Regions from separate parts of the Sphingopyxis sp. DBS4 genome, predicted to be linked through region 2. Evidence: riboswitches for the same ligand, from Rfam matches in the RefSeq annotation. Region 2 holds a riboswitch; the other holds the start of a gene.
What was found. A riboswitch is a leader RNA that binds a small molecule or an ion and turns the genes downstream of it on or off. The one in region 2 is predicted to bind cobalamin.
Positions count from the first base shown of each region.

Region 1 (6,572 bases), on a different replicon from region 2:
CAAGGTCCAAATTGTTGCCGGGTCAGCCTCGATGCAAAACTTTTGATCTGACTATCCTAGCATCTCGATTAGAATGCTGCTTTGGAACAACAGGTTCAATGGAAGTTGAGCGACGGTATCTGCTAACTCCGCATTTTAGTGCCCTGTCGCTTTGGAAAAGACGTTCATCACGATCACACCGCAGATGATAAGTCCCATCCCGATCATGGCTGGAGCGTCGAGTTTTTGACCCTGGAAAACTGCTGCGGCGGTAGCGATCAGAACGATGCCTGCCCCTGACCAAATGGCGTAGGCGACGCCGGTGGGGATAGTTTTGAGAGTTTGTGAGAGGAAGAAGAATGCGATTGCATAGGCCAAAGCCGTAACGAGGCTAGGCACGAGCCTGGTAAAGCCCTCGGACTGTTTCATAAACGTGGTGCCGATCACTTCGGAAATGATCGCTATGGCAAGATAGACGTAATTCATGTTCGGCTCCGCTCGTCGGATCAGCGGGCCAGCATGTTATGCGAAGCGCCCCTGAACCATTTCAAGTTAACGCCGTGGCAGGGAAGATCCGCGTAGCGAACGCAGGAGACACCACCCTGCTACTCTATTCTCGGCAAAGCGCCTCTACATCACCATCGCGCGAGCGTCACGTCAGCTAATCGCCAGACCCTAATTGAAAACATGATGCGGAAATCTGAGCACCGATGATCGACAGACAGCCTCAGCACGGTTTTAGTTGCCCGAAACCCCGCGCGGTTGAGACGAAAAACAGGAGAACACCCCCCGCTGATGCAGAACTCACAAGTTTTGCATCAGACTAGAAAGCGCAGAAATCTGCGCCTCTCCGTGATGCAAAAATCTGATGCACATTCTGGCGCTGTTCTGCTGCCAGTATCCCTGTTTCAAGCACCATCGCCCTGATGCAAAAGTTTTGAGTTACGCATCACCCAGATAATGGCGAGCGTGCCCATAACTGGCCTTCTTCACATTGACACTCCTTTCCGCCCACCCTTAAGCAGTACGCTAAGCGAAGGTGCCGTCCACGCGCTGCCATTGGGCGGATGCGGGGGGACGGTGAAAAGGGAAGCCGGTGTGATTCCGGCGCTGTGCCCGCAACCGTAATGCCAGTGCGCGAGCCTTCGGGTTGAGCCGGCAAGTCGGGAACCTACCCTCGCCGTCGTCCGCGCCCGGCCGGGTCCAGCCGCAAGCGCGTGGAGAAGTGTGGGCCTTTGGCGGGACCGTGCCGATCCTCTGGGGCGACAACGTATGTCGCATTACCCGGAGGAATTTCCATGCCCATCGCCCTACTTCTTGCCGCTGCCGCTGCCGGACCTGTCACCGTGGACGGCGCGGTGCCGCCCGATATCGTCGTTACCGCTGCGCTGGTGCCCGTAGCGTCCGCTGACGTGCCCGCCTCCAGCTCGATGCCAAGACGATCGAGTCACTGGGCCAGCCCCTCGCGCTCGACCTTATCCGCCTCACGGTCGCGTCATCGGGCACGCAGGGCTCGCTCACCCAGATACGCATTCGCGGAGCGGAGGCGAACCACACGCTGGTCTTTGTGGACGGGATCGACTTCAACGATCCCGCAGCCGGGGATCGATCCCGAAGACGCGGCGATGATCCAGGGATTCCTCATCAACAAGTTTCGCGGTGATCCCGCGCTGTTCGAGGACCGCTATCGCGACATCGAGCGCCTTTCGGGCTGGCCCGGCTTCGGCGTGGTGCCGTGGCTCGCAGAGTGCGCGCGGCTCCCGAGCGAGGATGCGGTCGTGCTCGAAAGGCGGCAAGCGCTCGCCTCCGGCCGATTGCTCATCGCCTGCCTCGTCACGCCGCGCATCTCCAATTTCGACGATCTCGATCCGCTCAAGCTCGAACCGGGCATAGAATTGGCGATGATTTCCCCGGGTCAGCCAATCCCGGTCGAGGCTGCTTTGATCGTGCTGCCGGGCTCCAAGGCGACCATCGCCGATCTTGCCGCGATCCGGCGCGAAGGCTGGGACATTGATATCCTCGCCCACCATCGTCATGGCGGCGCGGTTTTGGGCCTGTGCGGTGGTTATCAGATGCTCGGCAAGCGCATCGCAGACCCGGACGGCATCGAGGGCGCACAGGCTGATGTGGCGGGCCTCGGCCTGCTTGATGTCGAAACCGTGCTAGCTGGAGAAAAGACGTTGCGGCGGGTCGCGGGCGAGGCGCTGGGCGCGCGGTGTGAGGGCTATGAGATGCACATCGGCGCTACCTTTGGTCCCGATACAGAGCGCCCGCTCGTGCGGCTCGACAGCGGCCGCAACGATGGTGCCGTGAGCGCAGACGGCTTGGTCTCGGGCACCTATCTTCATGGGCTGCTGGCGGATGCCCGGCAGCGGGCAGCATGGATCGCGCGGCTCGGCGGCAATGGCGCGGGCGTCGATTATCACGCCTCGGTCGATGCCGCGCTCGATGGTCTTGCCGCCGAACTCGAACGACATATCGATGTCGATACGATCCTCGCCCTTTCATCAAAGGCGAGCCGAGATTGATAGTAGCACGGCTCCGTTTAAACGCTCTCCGTCCAATCGCCGGCGACTGTCATTGGTCTATAAGGCACTCCGATCCGGATTTTGGCGGTGCCCCGCCGGCGCAGAGTGGCGGCGATATGACGCTCGGCCGCCGCGCGATCGGGAAAGGCGTGGCGCTGCGCCTGGCCGCGTGTGCCGATCCGGCCCCAACGGGTTTCGACAACGATCATGCCGAACAGGTCGAGGCTCGCGGTGATACTATAGCGCCGGCGGATGTTGCGCGCCGGATCGAGCGCCACCAACTCGATCGCATCGGGGATAATTGCGCCTTTCATGGCGCAAAGCCTACAAAATCAGCTCTGCGTTGTCCGACGACTTCTTTGAATCAAAAGCCGCCCATTGATTCACAAAGTCTATAGAAGTGTCGCGATAACTCAGCCGGCAATGCTTGATGCTCTCCCTGGTTCAGTTCATGTGTTTTTTCATGCGCCATAGGGCTTCGACCGTAGCAGCCTTGATGCTCGCGATCGGCGCGGCCTCGCCGATCGCCGCGCAGTCGGCCGACCAGAAGGCTCCGCAACCGCGCATGGTCTATGTGCCGGGACGCGGCACTGTTCTTGTCCAGCCCGTGCCAACCGATGATCCCCGTGCGGTTGCGCGCACGGTCATCGTGCCGGGTTACGGCGAGGTTTATGCCGTACCTGTGCGGCCAAAGGATACCCGGAGCCCGAGACCACGCTGTGTGGATGAAGAAGTTGCGGCCGTAGGTGGCTCGCCCTCTTCCCTCGCCATGTCGGCGATCGACCTGAAGCGCAGTAACGCTAAGCGTTCATCCACCGCATTGCCTGTCGGTGCCGCGCATGCCATTAAGTCGCCGATGACCGACTCTGCCACCCTGTTCTGCGCGGACTATTGGCGCTCCCTCTAGGGAGCGGCATGTCGTCATCATTCATGACCATCGCCGCCGTGCCGGGGGGAATGGTCTAATCAGCAAACGTCACCTGTCGCGGCGGCCTCCGAGGGAGGAAAGCGAAGTGACGTTCTCGAACAAGGTGAGCTGGGCTATCGAGCCCGGCCGCTGCGCGCTGCTGATCCACGACATGCAGCCGCACTATCTCGGCGCACTTCCCGAGGCTTGTCGCCGCCAGCTTGTCGCCAACGTGCAGACGATCGGGATGGGGTGCATCGCGCGCGGAATCCCGATCTTCGCTTCCCAGGTGCCGGCGCAGGACGCGCGCGAGCGTGGCCTAATGCTCGATATGTGGGGCAGGGGACCCACCGCCGCCAGTGACGCCCTCGATCCGGAGCTTAGGTTTGACGGGCTGTAACCGTCCGGCCTGACCCGCTTGCCGAAGCGCAGAGGAGTGCGCAGGACGTCCTTAAGGTCGCACATAAGGACGCGCTTAAGGACAGCCATGACGCAGGTGACGGTGTTGACGGGGGCTGCTCGCCGCCGGGATTGGTCGGATGAGGAACGGCTCGAGATTCTTCGTGAGGCGTTTTCGCCTGGTGCCAAGGTCCAGCACGTTGCGCGGCGGTACGACGTCTCTCGTAGCCTGATCTATCAGTGGCGTCGTGCGGCTCTGCGCCGGGTGCAAGAGGCGTTCGTCCCGGCGGTGATCGACAATACGCCGGAGCCGGCCGTGGTCCCCACCGCACCGACCGAGCCGGAAGCGGCGATCGTGCTGGAGCTGACCGATGGTCGGCGGATGCGCATTTCGGCATCGACGCCGCCGGCGTTGGCAGCGGCTGCGCTGAGGGCGGTGCGATGATCCCGTCGGGTGCGCGGGTGTGGATCGCGATGGGCCATACCGATATGCGGCGCGGGATGCAGAGCCTGGCGGCGATGGTCCAGCAGCACTTCACCAGGGACCCGTTCGCCGGCGATCTCTGGGTCTTCCGGGGCCGCTCCGGATCGCTGATAAAGATTATCTGGCATGATGGGATTGCCATGTCGCTGTACACACGGCGGCTCGAGAAGGGTAAGTTCATCTGGCCCTCCGCGAAGGACGGCGTGGTGTCGCTGACGAGTTCGCAATTGGCCTGCCTGCTCGACGGGATCGACTGGCGCAACCCGCAGTATAGCTGGCGTCCGCAGAGTGCCGGATAACTTCACAAGACCGCGCATTTTCGGCTTGCCCTCGGGGCCTGGGGATGATTCACTTCGTTCATGGAAGCCGCCGTTTCGCCCTTTCCGGACGACGCCGATGCGCTCAAGGCGCTCCTCGCAACGGCGCTTCTGAGGGCTGACGAGGCTGAGCAACGCGCCGCAAGCGTCGAGGCCGAGCTGGCCAACGCCCGCGCCCTCGCGAGCGCCACCGAAGCGCTGATCGCACACCTCAAGCTGCAGAACGCCAAGCTGAGGCGTGAGCAGTTCGGCCCCAGTGCCGAACGCACGGAGCGGCTGCTCGCGCAGTTTGAGCTCCGGCTCGAAGACCTCGAAGCCGACGCGGCCGAGGACGAACTCGCCGCCGAAGCCGCCGCGGCAATGACGGCAACCGTTTCCGCTTTCCAGCGCAGGAAGCCGGTCAGGAAGCCATTTCCCGACCACCTGCCGCGCGAGCGCGTCGTCGTGCCCGCGCCGTGCTCGTGCCCGGCTTGTGGGGGCGGGCGCCTGTCGAAGCTCGGCGAAGATATAACCGAGACGCTCGAGGTGATCCCGCGTTCGTGGAAGGTCATCCAGACGGTGCGTGAGAAGTTCGCCTGCCGGGATTGCGAGAAGATCACGCAGCCGCCCGCACCCTTCCACGTCACCCCGCGCGGATGGGCTGGCCCCAGCTTCCTCGCCATGCTGCTGTTCGACAAGTACGGCCAGCATCAGCCGCTCCACCGCCAGGCCGAGCGCTTCGCCAGCGAAGGCGTGCCGCTCAGCGTGTCAACACTGGCTGACCAGATCGGTGCGGCCTGTCAGGCGCTCATGCCAGTCTTCCACCTGATGGAGGGCCACACCTTCGCCGCCGAGCGCCTGCACGGCGACGATACCACCGTGCCGGTCATGGCCAAGGGCAAGACCGTCACCGGTCGATTATGGAACTATGTGCATGACGATCGACCCTTCGGGGGCAATGATCCGCCCTCGGTCGTCTTCTACTATTCCCGCGACCGATGCGGCGACCATCCACGGCGCCACCTCACGGCCTGGTCAGGGATTCTGCAAGCCGACGCCTATAGCGGCTACAATGAGCTCTATGCGCCCAACCGGCAGCCCGGGCCGATCCTCGAGGCGGGATGCTTCGCGCACGCGCGGAGGAAGTTTTTCGAGCTCGCCGACGTCGAGGGCGCGGCACGCAAGAAGAGCCGCGGCAAGAAGGCGCCGATCGTCTATCCGATCGCGCTCGAGGCCGTGCAGAAGCTCGACGCCCTGTTCGCGATCGAGCGCGACATCAATGGCAAGAGCCCGGCCGAGCGCCTCGCCGTCCGTCAGGAACTCAGCGCGCCGTTGATGGCCGAGCTCCACAAATGGCTGAACGCGCAGCTGGCCCGGATCTCGCGCAACCACGACCTCGCCAAGGCCATCAACTATATGCTGCGCCGCTGGGACGCGTTCACCCGCTTCCTCAGCGATGGCAAGGTCTGTCTCTCAAACAACGCCGCCGAGCGTTCACTGCGCTGCGTGCCTCTCGGGCGCAAGTCGTGGCTGTTTTGCGGCTCGGATCGCGGTGGCCAGCGGGCGGCGGTCGCCTATTCGCTGATCCTGACCTGTCGACTCAACAACGTCGATCCGCAGGCATGGCTCGCCTACGTCCTCGCCCGCATCGCCGACCATCCCGTCAGCCGCCTCGACGAACTGCTCCCGTGGAATTGGAAGGCCGCCCAAGTCGCGCTCGCCGCCTGATCCAAACTGCGCCGCGGTACTCGGCGTATGCTTACCCCTCGGCGAATGCGATGGCCGATAAAGTCTCCCAGCGAACGCGGCTTTGCTCGCATCTTTCGGCGAGCAGCTGGTCGACCCATTTTGTCCAGTGACGGCCCGCCCGCAGTATCAAGAAAATAGCGCGAAACTCTCGTTCGATGCGAGAGTTGGTCGGATAATGGTCGCCATACTGCGGAGCGTCTTCGAAGAGAGGAGGTCTCACTTTGGACATG
Region 1 covers NZ_CP102387.1:23,088-29,659, reverse strand. Annotated here, with positions in the region: gene NP825_RS23000 (SMR family transporter) at 136-465, opposite strand; cobalamin riboswitch at 1,000-1,173, shown strand; gene NP825_RS22995 (TonB-dependent receptor) at 1,421-1,642, shown strand; partial or broken gene NP825_RS22990 (cobyric acid synthase) at 1,584-2,507, shown strand; gene NP825_RS22985 (WGR domain-containing protein) at 2,525-2,821, opposite strand; gene NP825_RS22980 (hypothetical protein) at 2,938-3,414, shown strand; gene NP825_RS22975 (hypothetical protein) at 3,521-3,814, shown strand; gene NP825_RS22970 (transposase) at 3,902-4,258, shown strand; gene tnpB (IS66 family insertion sequence element accessory protein TnpB) at 4,255-4,596, shown strand; gene NP825_RS22960 (IS66 family transposase) at 4,657-6,321, shown strand.
Region 1: linked by a shared signal. The riboswitch ahead of NP825_RS22995 (TonB-dependent receptor) and the one ahead of NP825_RS00670 (TonB-dependent siderophore receptor) in region 2 are both predicted to bind cobalamin.

Region 2 (6,572 bases):
CGATCCGCTTCGCCGCCGCCTCGGCGCGCAGCTTCGCCGCGACGATGTCGGGGCGGCGGCCGACGAGATCGATCCCCGCCTGCGGCGGCAGGCCGATCCCCGGTGAGGCGAGCGTCGGCCGCGCGATCGACAGGCCGCGATCGGGCCCCGCGCCAACGAGCGCGGCGATCCGGTGGCGCGTCGTCGCAATCGCTTCCTCGAGCGCGGCGATGTCGGCGCGCGCAGAGGCGGCGCGGCTTTCCGCCTGGCGCTCGGCTGACTGATTCTCGATCCCTGCCGCGGCGCGCCGACTCGAAAGTTCGGCGCTAGCACTGCGCACGCGCACCGCTTCCTTCGCGACATCGAGCGCGTGATAATAGCCCGCGAGATCGGCATAGGCCGAAGCAATTCCCGTCGTCAGCATCAGCCGCGCCTGCGCTTCGTCGACGCGCGCCGCTTCGGCTTCCGAGGTCGCGGCGGCGAGCGCCGCGCGATTCTTGCCCCACAGGTCGAAATCGAGACTGAAGGTCGCGGCGACATGGCCGGTGTCCTGAATGCCGTCGGGAACGAAGGCGGGCGGAATACCCAGATTCTTGCTCTGCTGGGTGCCGCCGGCGCTGCCCTCGACCCCGACGCGCGGGAGCAGCGCGGCGCCCGCCTGCTGTGCCAGCGCCTCGGCGGCGCGAACCCGCGCCGCAGCGACCGCCATATCGGGCGAACCCTTGAGCCCTTCCGCGATCAGCGTGTCGAGCTGAGCGTCGCCGAAGCTCTGCCACCAGCCTTCGACAGGCCACGCGCCCGCAGCGTCGGCGAAGCTCGCTGCCGATTCGAACGACCCGGCTGCGGCCGGGACCGGCTTGAGCCCAAGGTCGGGAACGGTGGCGCAGGCCGAAAGCAGGCCGAAAACGGCGCCCAAAATCAATGGGGAGGGGAGATTTCGATAAGGCATGGAATCCAACGATACTAGCTGGTATCATGCGTCATTGGACCTTGGAGAGTGCGTTGTCAATCGAAATGATACCAGACAGTACGGCACCGCTGGACGACGCCGCAACGGCGCGGCGCAAGGCGTTCGTCGATGCGGCGCGCGAGGCTTTTTTCACCAACGGCTATGCCGGGACGACGATGTCGTCGATCGCCAGCAAGGTCGGCGGGTCGAAAACGACGCTGTGGAGCTATTTTCCGTCGAAGGAGGATCTGTTCGAGGCGGTGGTCGACGGCATCGTCGAAGAATATGGCGACGCGCTCGCGGTCGACCTGCCGCTCGACGAGCCGGTGCCAGAGGTGCTGCGCCGCTTTGGCAATCTGCTCATGACCAAGCTCACCGCGACGCCGATCCTGTCGCTTTTCCGCCTCGTCGTCGGCGAAGCCGAGCGCTTCCCGCACCTCGCCAAGACCTTCTATGATCGCGGCCCGCGCCGCGGCAAGGCCCGCGCTGCCGAGTGGGTCGGCGAAAAGATGGCGCGCGGCGAGTTGCGCATGGGCAATCCGCTGCGCGCGGTGCAGCATTTCACCGGGCTGTGCCAGTCGGGACTCTATCAGTTCGCGGTGCTCGGCCTGCCCGAAGGCCGCGACCTCGACCGGCTCGCTGCCGAGATCGACGACGCGGTCGACATCTTCTACCGCGCTTGGAAGCCTGAGGATTAAGGCCAGTCATTCCTGAATGAACAAGGCCGTGTTCCCCCGCGAAGGCGGGGACGCACGCACTCTTTGCAGATGTCGGCACTCAACCAAGCCCTCTCTCCGCGAAAGCCGGTTGCCAAATTGCGGCATCGCGCTATGGGCGGCGAAGCGGGGCGATGTCCCGCATGATCGCGCCGGTGCCCCGCAAGGGGCTTAATAGGGAATGCGGTGAGAAGGCCCTGCCTTCGAATCCGCGGCTGTCCCTGCAACTGTAAGCGGCGAGCGCGACGCACCGCCCCGAACGTCTTTCCGGGGCAGCCACTGGGATCCGTCCCGGGAAGGCGTGCGTCAAGCGACGACCCGCGAGCCAGGAGACCTGCCGGCGTGGGTCGCTCAATGCCTCGGTCCAGGGAAAGGCCAGGGCACGGAGAACTCCGTCGAGCGACGACCAAGCGGTGGAGCCGCTTCGGTGTCGGGGTCGCGGTCCTTCACGCCGCCGGTGGCCTGGACATCGGTCGAACGTGCGCGCGTTTCGGCAGGCCCCGCCTTCGTTGCCGGCGTCGGGGGACTCCCATGTTGAAGCCTGTCACTCTTTCCTTGATCCTGTCGGCGGCGGCGACGCCCGCCTTTGCCCAGACCGGTTCGCCCGCCGACGATATCGTCGTCACCGCGTCGGGCATCGAGCAGCCCCGCGACGAGACCGGGCAGGCGATCACCGTCATCGATTCCGACACGATCGCGAAGCGCCAGACGATCGACGTCGTCGATCTGCTCGCCACCACCCCCGGCGTGCGGTTCAGCCGCACCGGCAGCACCGGCTCGGTCGCGGGGGTATCGCTGCGCGGCGCAGAGACGACGCAGACCCTGGTGCTGATCGACGGCGTCAAGGTGAACGACCCGAGCGGGATCGGCGACGGCTATGATTTCGGCCCGCTGCTGACCGGCAACATCCGCCGGATCGAGGTGCTGCGCGGATCGAACTCGGTCGTCCACGGCAGCCAGGCGATCGGCGGCGTGGTCAGCCTGACGACCGCCACCCCCGCCGAAGGGTTCGCGGCGGACGCCGCGGCTGAATATGGCTATAGCGACACGACCAGCGCGCGGGCCGACGTGTCGGGCACCGCGGGCGCGGTGTCGGGCGGCGTCGGCGCGTCCTGGTTCCGGACCGACGGCATCTCGTCGGCCGCGAGCGGCACCGAAAAGGACGGCTACAAGAATTTCGCCGGCAATGCGCGGCTGAAGGTCGCGCTCGGCGATGCGCTGAGCCTCGACCTGCGCGGATATTATATCCATTCCAACCTCGACTATGACAGCTTCTTCGGTCCCCCGGCGGACAGCGCCGACGTCGCCAAGCTCGACCAATATGTCGGCTATGCGGGCCTCAATCTCGCGCTGTTCGATGGCCGCTTCACCAGCCGCGCCGCGGTGACCTGGCTGCGCAACGACCGCGACTATTATTTCGTGCGCGGAACCGCGCCCGACTATGGCTATTCGGGGAGCAACCTGCGCTTCGAATATCAGGGCGTCGTCACGCCGGCCGACCGCGCGAAGCTGATCTTCGGCTATGAGCACGAGCGGCCCGACTATGATTTCTTCGGCTTCGGATCGACCGACAGCCAGCGCGCGAACATCGATAGCGTCTATGCGCTGGGGATCGTCCAGCCATTCGCCAGCCTGTCGCTGACCGGCGGCGTGCGCCACGACGACCACAGCCAGTTCGGCGGCGCGACGACCTTCGGCGCCAACACCAATTATTCGCCGAACGGCGGCGCGACCAATGTCCGCGCGAGCTATGGCGAGGGGTTCAAGGCACCGTCGCTCTATCAGCTCTACGACAGTTTCAGCGGCAACGCAGCGCTGCGGCCCGAACGGTCGAAAAGCTATGACCTCGGCATCGACCAGAGTCTGGCGGACGGGCGCGCGGTGATGTCTCTGACCGCCTTTGTGCGCAACACCACCGACCAGATCAATTACGACAACGCCACTTCCAAATATGGCAATATCGACCGCACCCGCGCCAAGGGGGTCGAGGCGACACTCGCGCTGCGCCCCGTCGACGCGCTGAACGTCACCGCCTCCTACTCCTACATCGATGCCCGCGACCGTTCGGGACGCCCCGCATTCGACGGCAAGCGCCTCCCCCGCCGCGCCGAGCAGGCGATCAGCCTGTCGGCCGACTATGACTGGTCGTTCGGCCTGTCGACCGGGGCGACGCTGACACTGGTTGGCGACAGCTTCGACGACGCGGCGAACCTCGTCCCGCTCGACGGCTATGCGCTCGCGGGTGTTCGCGCCTCCTTCCCGATTGGCGGACATATCGAGCTGTACGGCCGCGTCGATAATCTGTTCGACGCCGATTATGCGACCGCCTCCGGCTATGGCGTCTATGGCCGTGCCGCCTATGGCGGCGTCCGGCTGAGTTTCTGACCGTGAAGCCCCGTACCGACGCCGAGCATAAGGCGAAGATGGTCAAGCTGCAGGCGGCGCAGGCGAAGAAGATCGCGACCAAGACGGTCGAAAAGGGCCTCGTCATCGTCCACACCGGTCCCGGCAAGGGCAAGAGCTCGGCCGCCTTCGGCATGGCGATCCGCGCGATCGGGCACGGGATGAAGGTCGGCATCGTCCAGTTCGTCAAAGGCGCGATGGCGACCGGCGAGCGCGCAGTGTTCGATCGCTTTCCCGAGCTTGCCGCGTTCAAGCCGATGGGCGAAGGCTTCACCTGGGACACGCAGAACCGCGCGCGCGACATCGAAGTCGCCCGCGAAGCGTGGGAGGAAGTGAAGCGGATGATCGCCGACCCCGCCTACAAGATGGTCATCGCCGACGAGCTCAATATCGTGCTGCGCTATGATTATCTGCCGGTCGAGGAGGTGCTGGCGACGCTCGCCGCCAAGCCCGCGATGACGCATGTCGTGATCACCGGCCGCAACGCGCCACAGCCGCTGATCGACGCCGCCGATCTCGTCACCGAAATGACGCAGGTCAAGCATCCCTTCCGCGAGCAGAATGTCCGCGCGCAGGCGGGGGTCGAGTTCTGATGCGCGGCCTGCTCGCGATCCCCCTGCTGCTCGCCGGCGCAGGGGCCTTGTGGGCTGCTGCACCTGCAAGTGCACCGAAGGCCCCCGCGACGCCTAAGCGCATCGTCTCGGTCAATCTTTGCGCCGACCAGCTCGTCCTCGCGCTCGCCGACCGTGGACAGATCGCGGGGCTCACACACAATGCGTCTGATCCCGAACTGTCGGCGGCGGCGGCGAAGGCGCGCGGACTGCCGCTGCTCGGCAATTCGGCCGAGCAGATTTTGGCGATCGGTCCCGACCTCGTCGTCGGCATGCCCGCGAGCCGCAGCGCCGCGCTCGCCGCGCTGCCCGGCCGGACCTATCCGCTGCTCGACCTCGACACCGCCGACCGGCTCGACCAGATCTACACCTCGATCCGCGCGACGGCGAAAGCGGTAGGGCACGCCGACCGCGGCGAAGCGCTTGTCGCGAAGATGGAGCGCGAGCTTGCTGGCTTGCCGAAGCCGGGACGCGGGCGCGTCGCGGCCTATTATCAGCGGCGCGGCTACATGACCGGCACCGGCACGCTGATCGACGAATTGATGACCCGCCTCGGCCTCGTCAATCTCGCCGGCAAGCTCGGCAAGCCGCCGCTGTCACAGCTCAGCCTCGAGGAAATGGTGGCGGCGCAGCCCGATTTCCTGATCGTCGAGAGCGCGACCGATACGATCACCGACCAGGGCAGCGAAATGCTCCATCATCCGGCGCTGAAAAACATTCCGCGCATCAGCATCCCGCAGGCGTGGACCGTGTGCGGCAGCCCCGAATATACCGTCGCCGCGCGCAGCATCGTCGCGCAGATCGCGGCGATCGACGGAGGGCGGCGATGACGCGCTGGATTCTCGTCGCCGCACTCGCGGCGCTCACACTCGCCGCCGCCGTCGCCTCGCTGCTCTTCGGCCCCGTAGACCTGTCGCTCGCGCGGCTTGGCGCGGCGGCCAGCGGACATGGCGATGCGGTCGCGACGACGATCCTTTTCGAACTCCGCCTGCCACGCACCCTGCTCGCGCTGATCGTCGGAGCAGCGCTCGGCCTGTCGGGGGCGGCGCTGCAGGGTTATCTCCGCAATCCGCTCGCCGAACCCTCGGTGCTTGGCACCTCGAACGCCGCGGCGCTCGGCGGGGTTGCCGCGCTCTATTTCGGCTTCGCACAGATCCATCCCGCCGCGCTGCCCGTGCTGGCGATCGGCGGCGCGCTCGCCTCGCTCGCCCTGCTGTTTGCGCTCGCTGGGCGGTCGGAGAGCCCGCTGACGCTGATCCTCGCGGGCATCGCGGTCGGCACGCTCGCGGTCGCGGGGACCAGCCTCGCGCTCAACCTGTCGCCGAACCCCTTCGCGGCGATGGAGATCATGACCTGGCTGCTCGGCAGCCTCGAAAACCGCTCGTTCCAACATGTCTGGATCGCGCTGCCCTGCGTCGCGATCGGCATGGCGATGCTGCTGTGGAACGGCCGCGCGCTCGACGCGCTGACGCTCGGCGAGGATGCAGCGAAGGCGCTCGGCGTCGACATCGGGCGGATGCGGCTCCGCCTGCTCGTCGGCACCGCAATCGCGGTCGGCGGCGCGGTCGCGGTATCGGGGGCGATCGGTTTCGTCGGGCTGATCGTCCCGCACCTGATCCGCCCGCTCACCGACCGCAGCCCGTCGGCGATCCTGCTCCCCTCGGCGATCGGCGGCGCGGCGCTGCTGACGCTCGCCGACCTTGGGGTGCGGATCATCCCGACGACGAACGAATTGAAGCTCGGCGTCGTCACCGCCTTCCTCGGCGTTCCGGTCTTTCTCGTCCATCTGATGCGGGAGAAAAGGCTATGGTGACGATCGCGCTCGAACGGGTCGGAGTCACGCTCGGCCATCGCGTCGTGGTCGCGGATGCGAACGCGACGTTCGTGCCGGGCACGCTGACCGGAATCGTCGGC
Region 2 covers NZ_CP102384.1:147,118-153,689, reverse strand. Annotated here, with positions in the region: gene NP825_RS00680 (efflux transporter outer membrane subunit) at 1-928, opposite strand, end outside; gene NP825_RS00675 (TetR/AcrR family transcriptional regulator) at 994-1,626, shown strand; cobalamin riboswitch at 1,781-2,001, shown strand; gene NP825_RS00670 (TonB-dependent siderophore receptor) at 2,176-4,029, shown strand; gene cobO (cob(I)yrinic acid a,c-diamide adenosyltransferase) at 4,032-4,640, shown strand; gene NP825_RS00660 (ABC transporter substrate-binding protein) at 4,640-5,488, shown strand; gene NP825_RS00655 (iron ABC transporter permease) at 5,485-6,471, shown strand; gene NP825_RS00650 (ABC transporter ATP-binding protein) at 6,465-6,572, shown strand, end outside.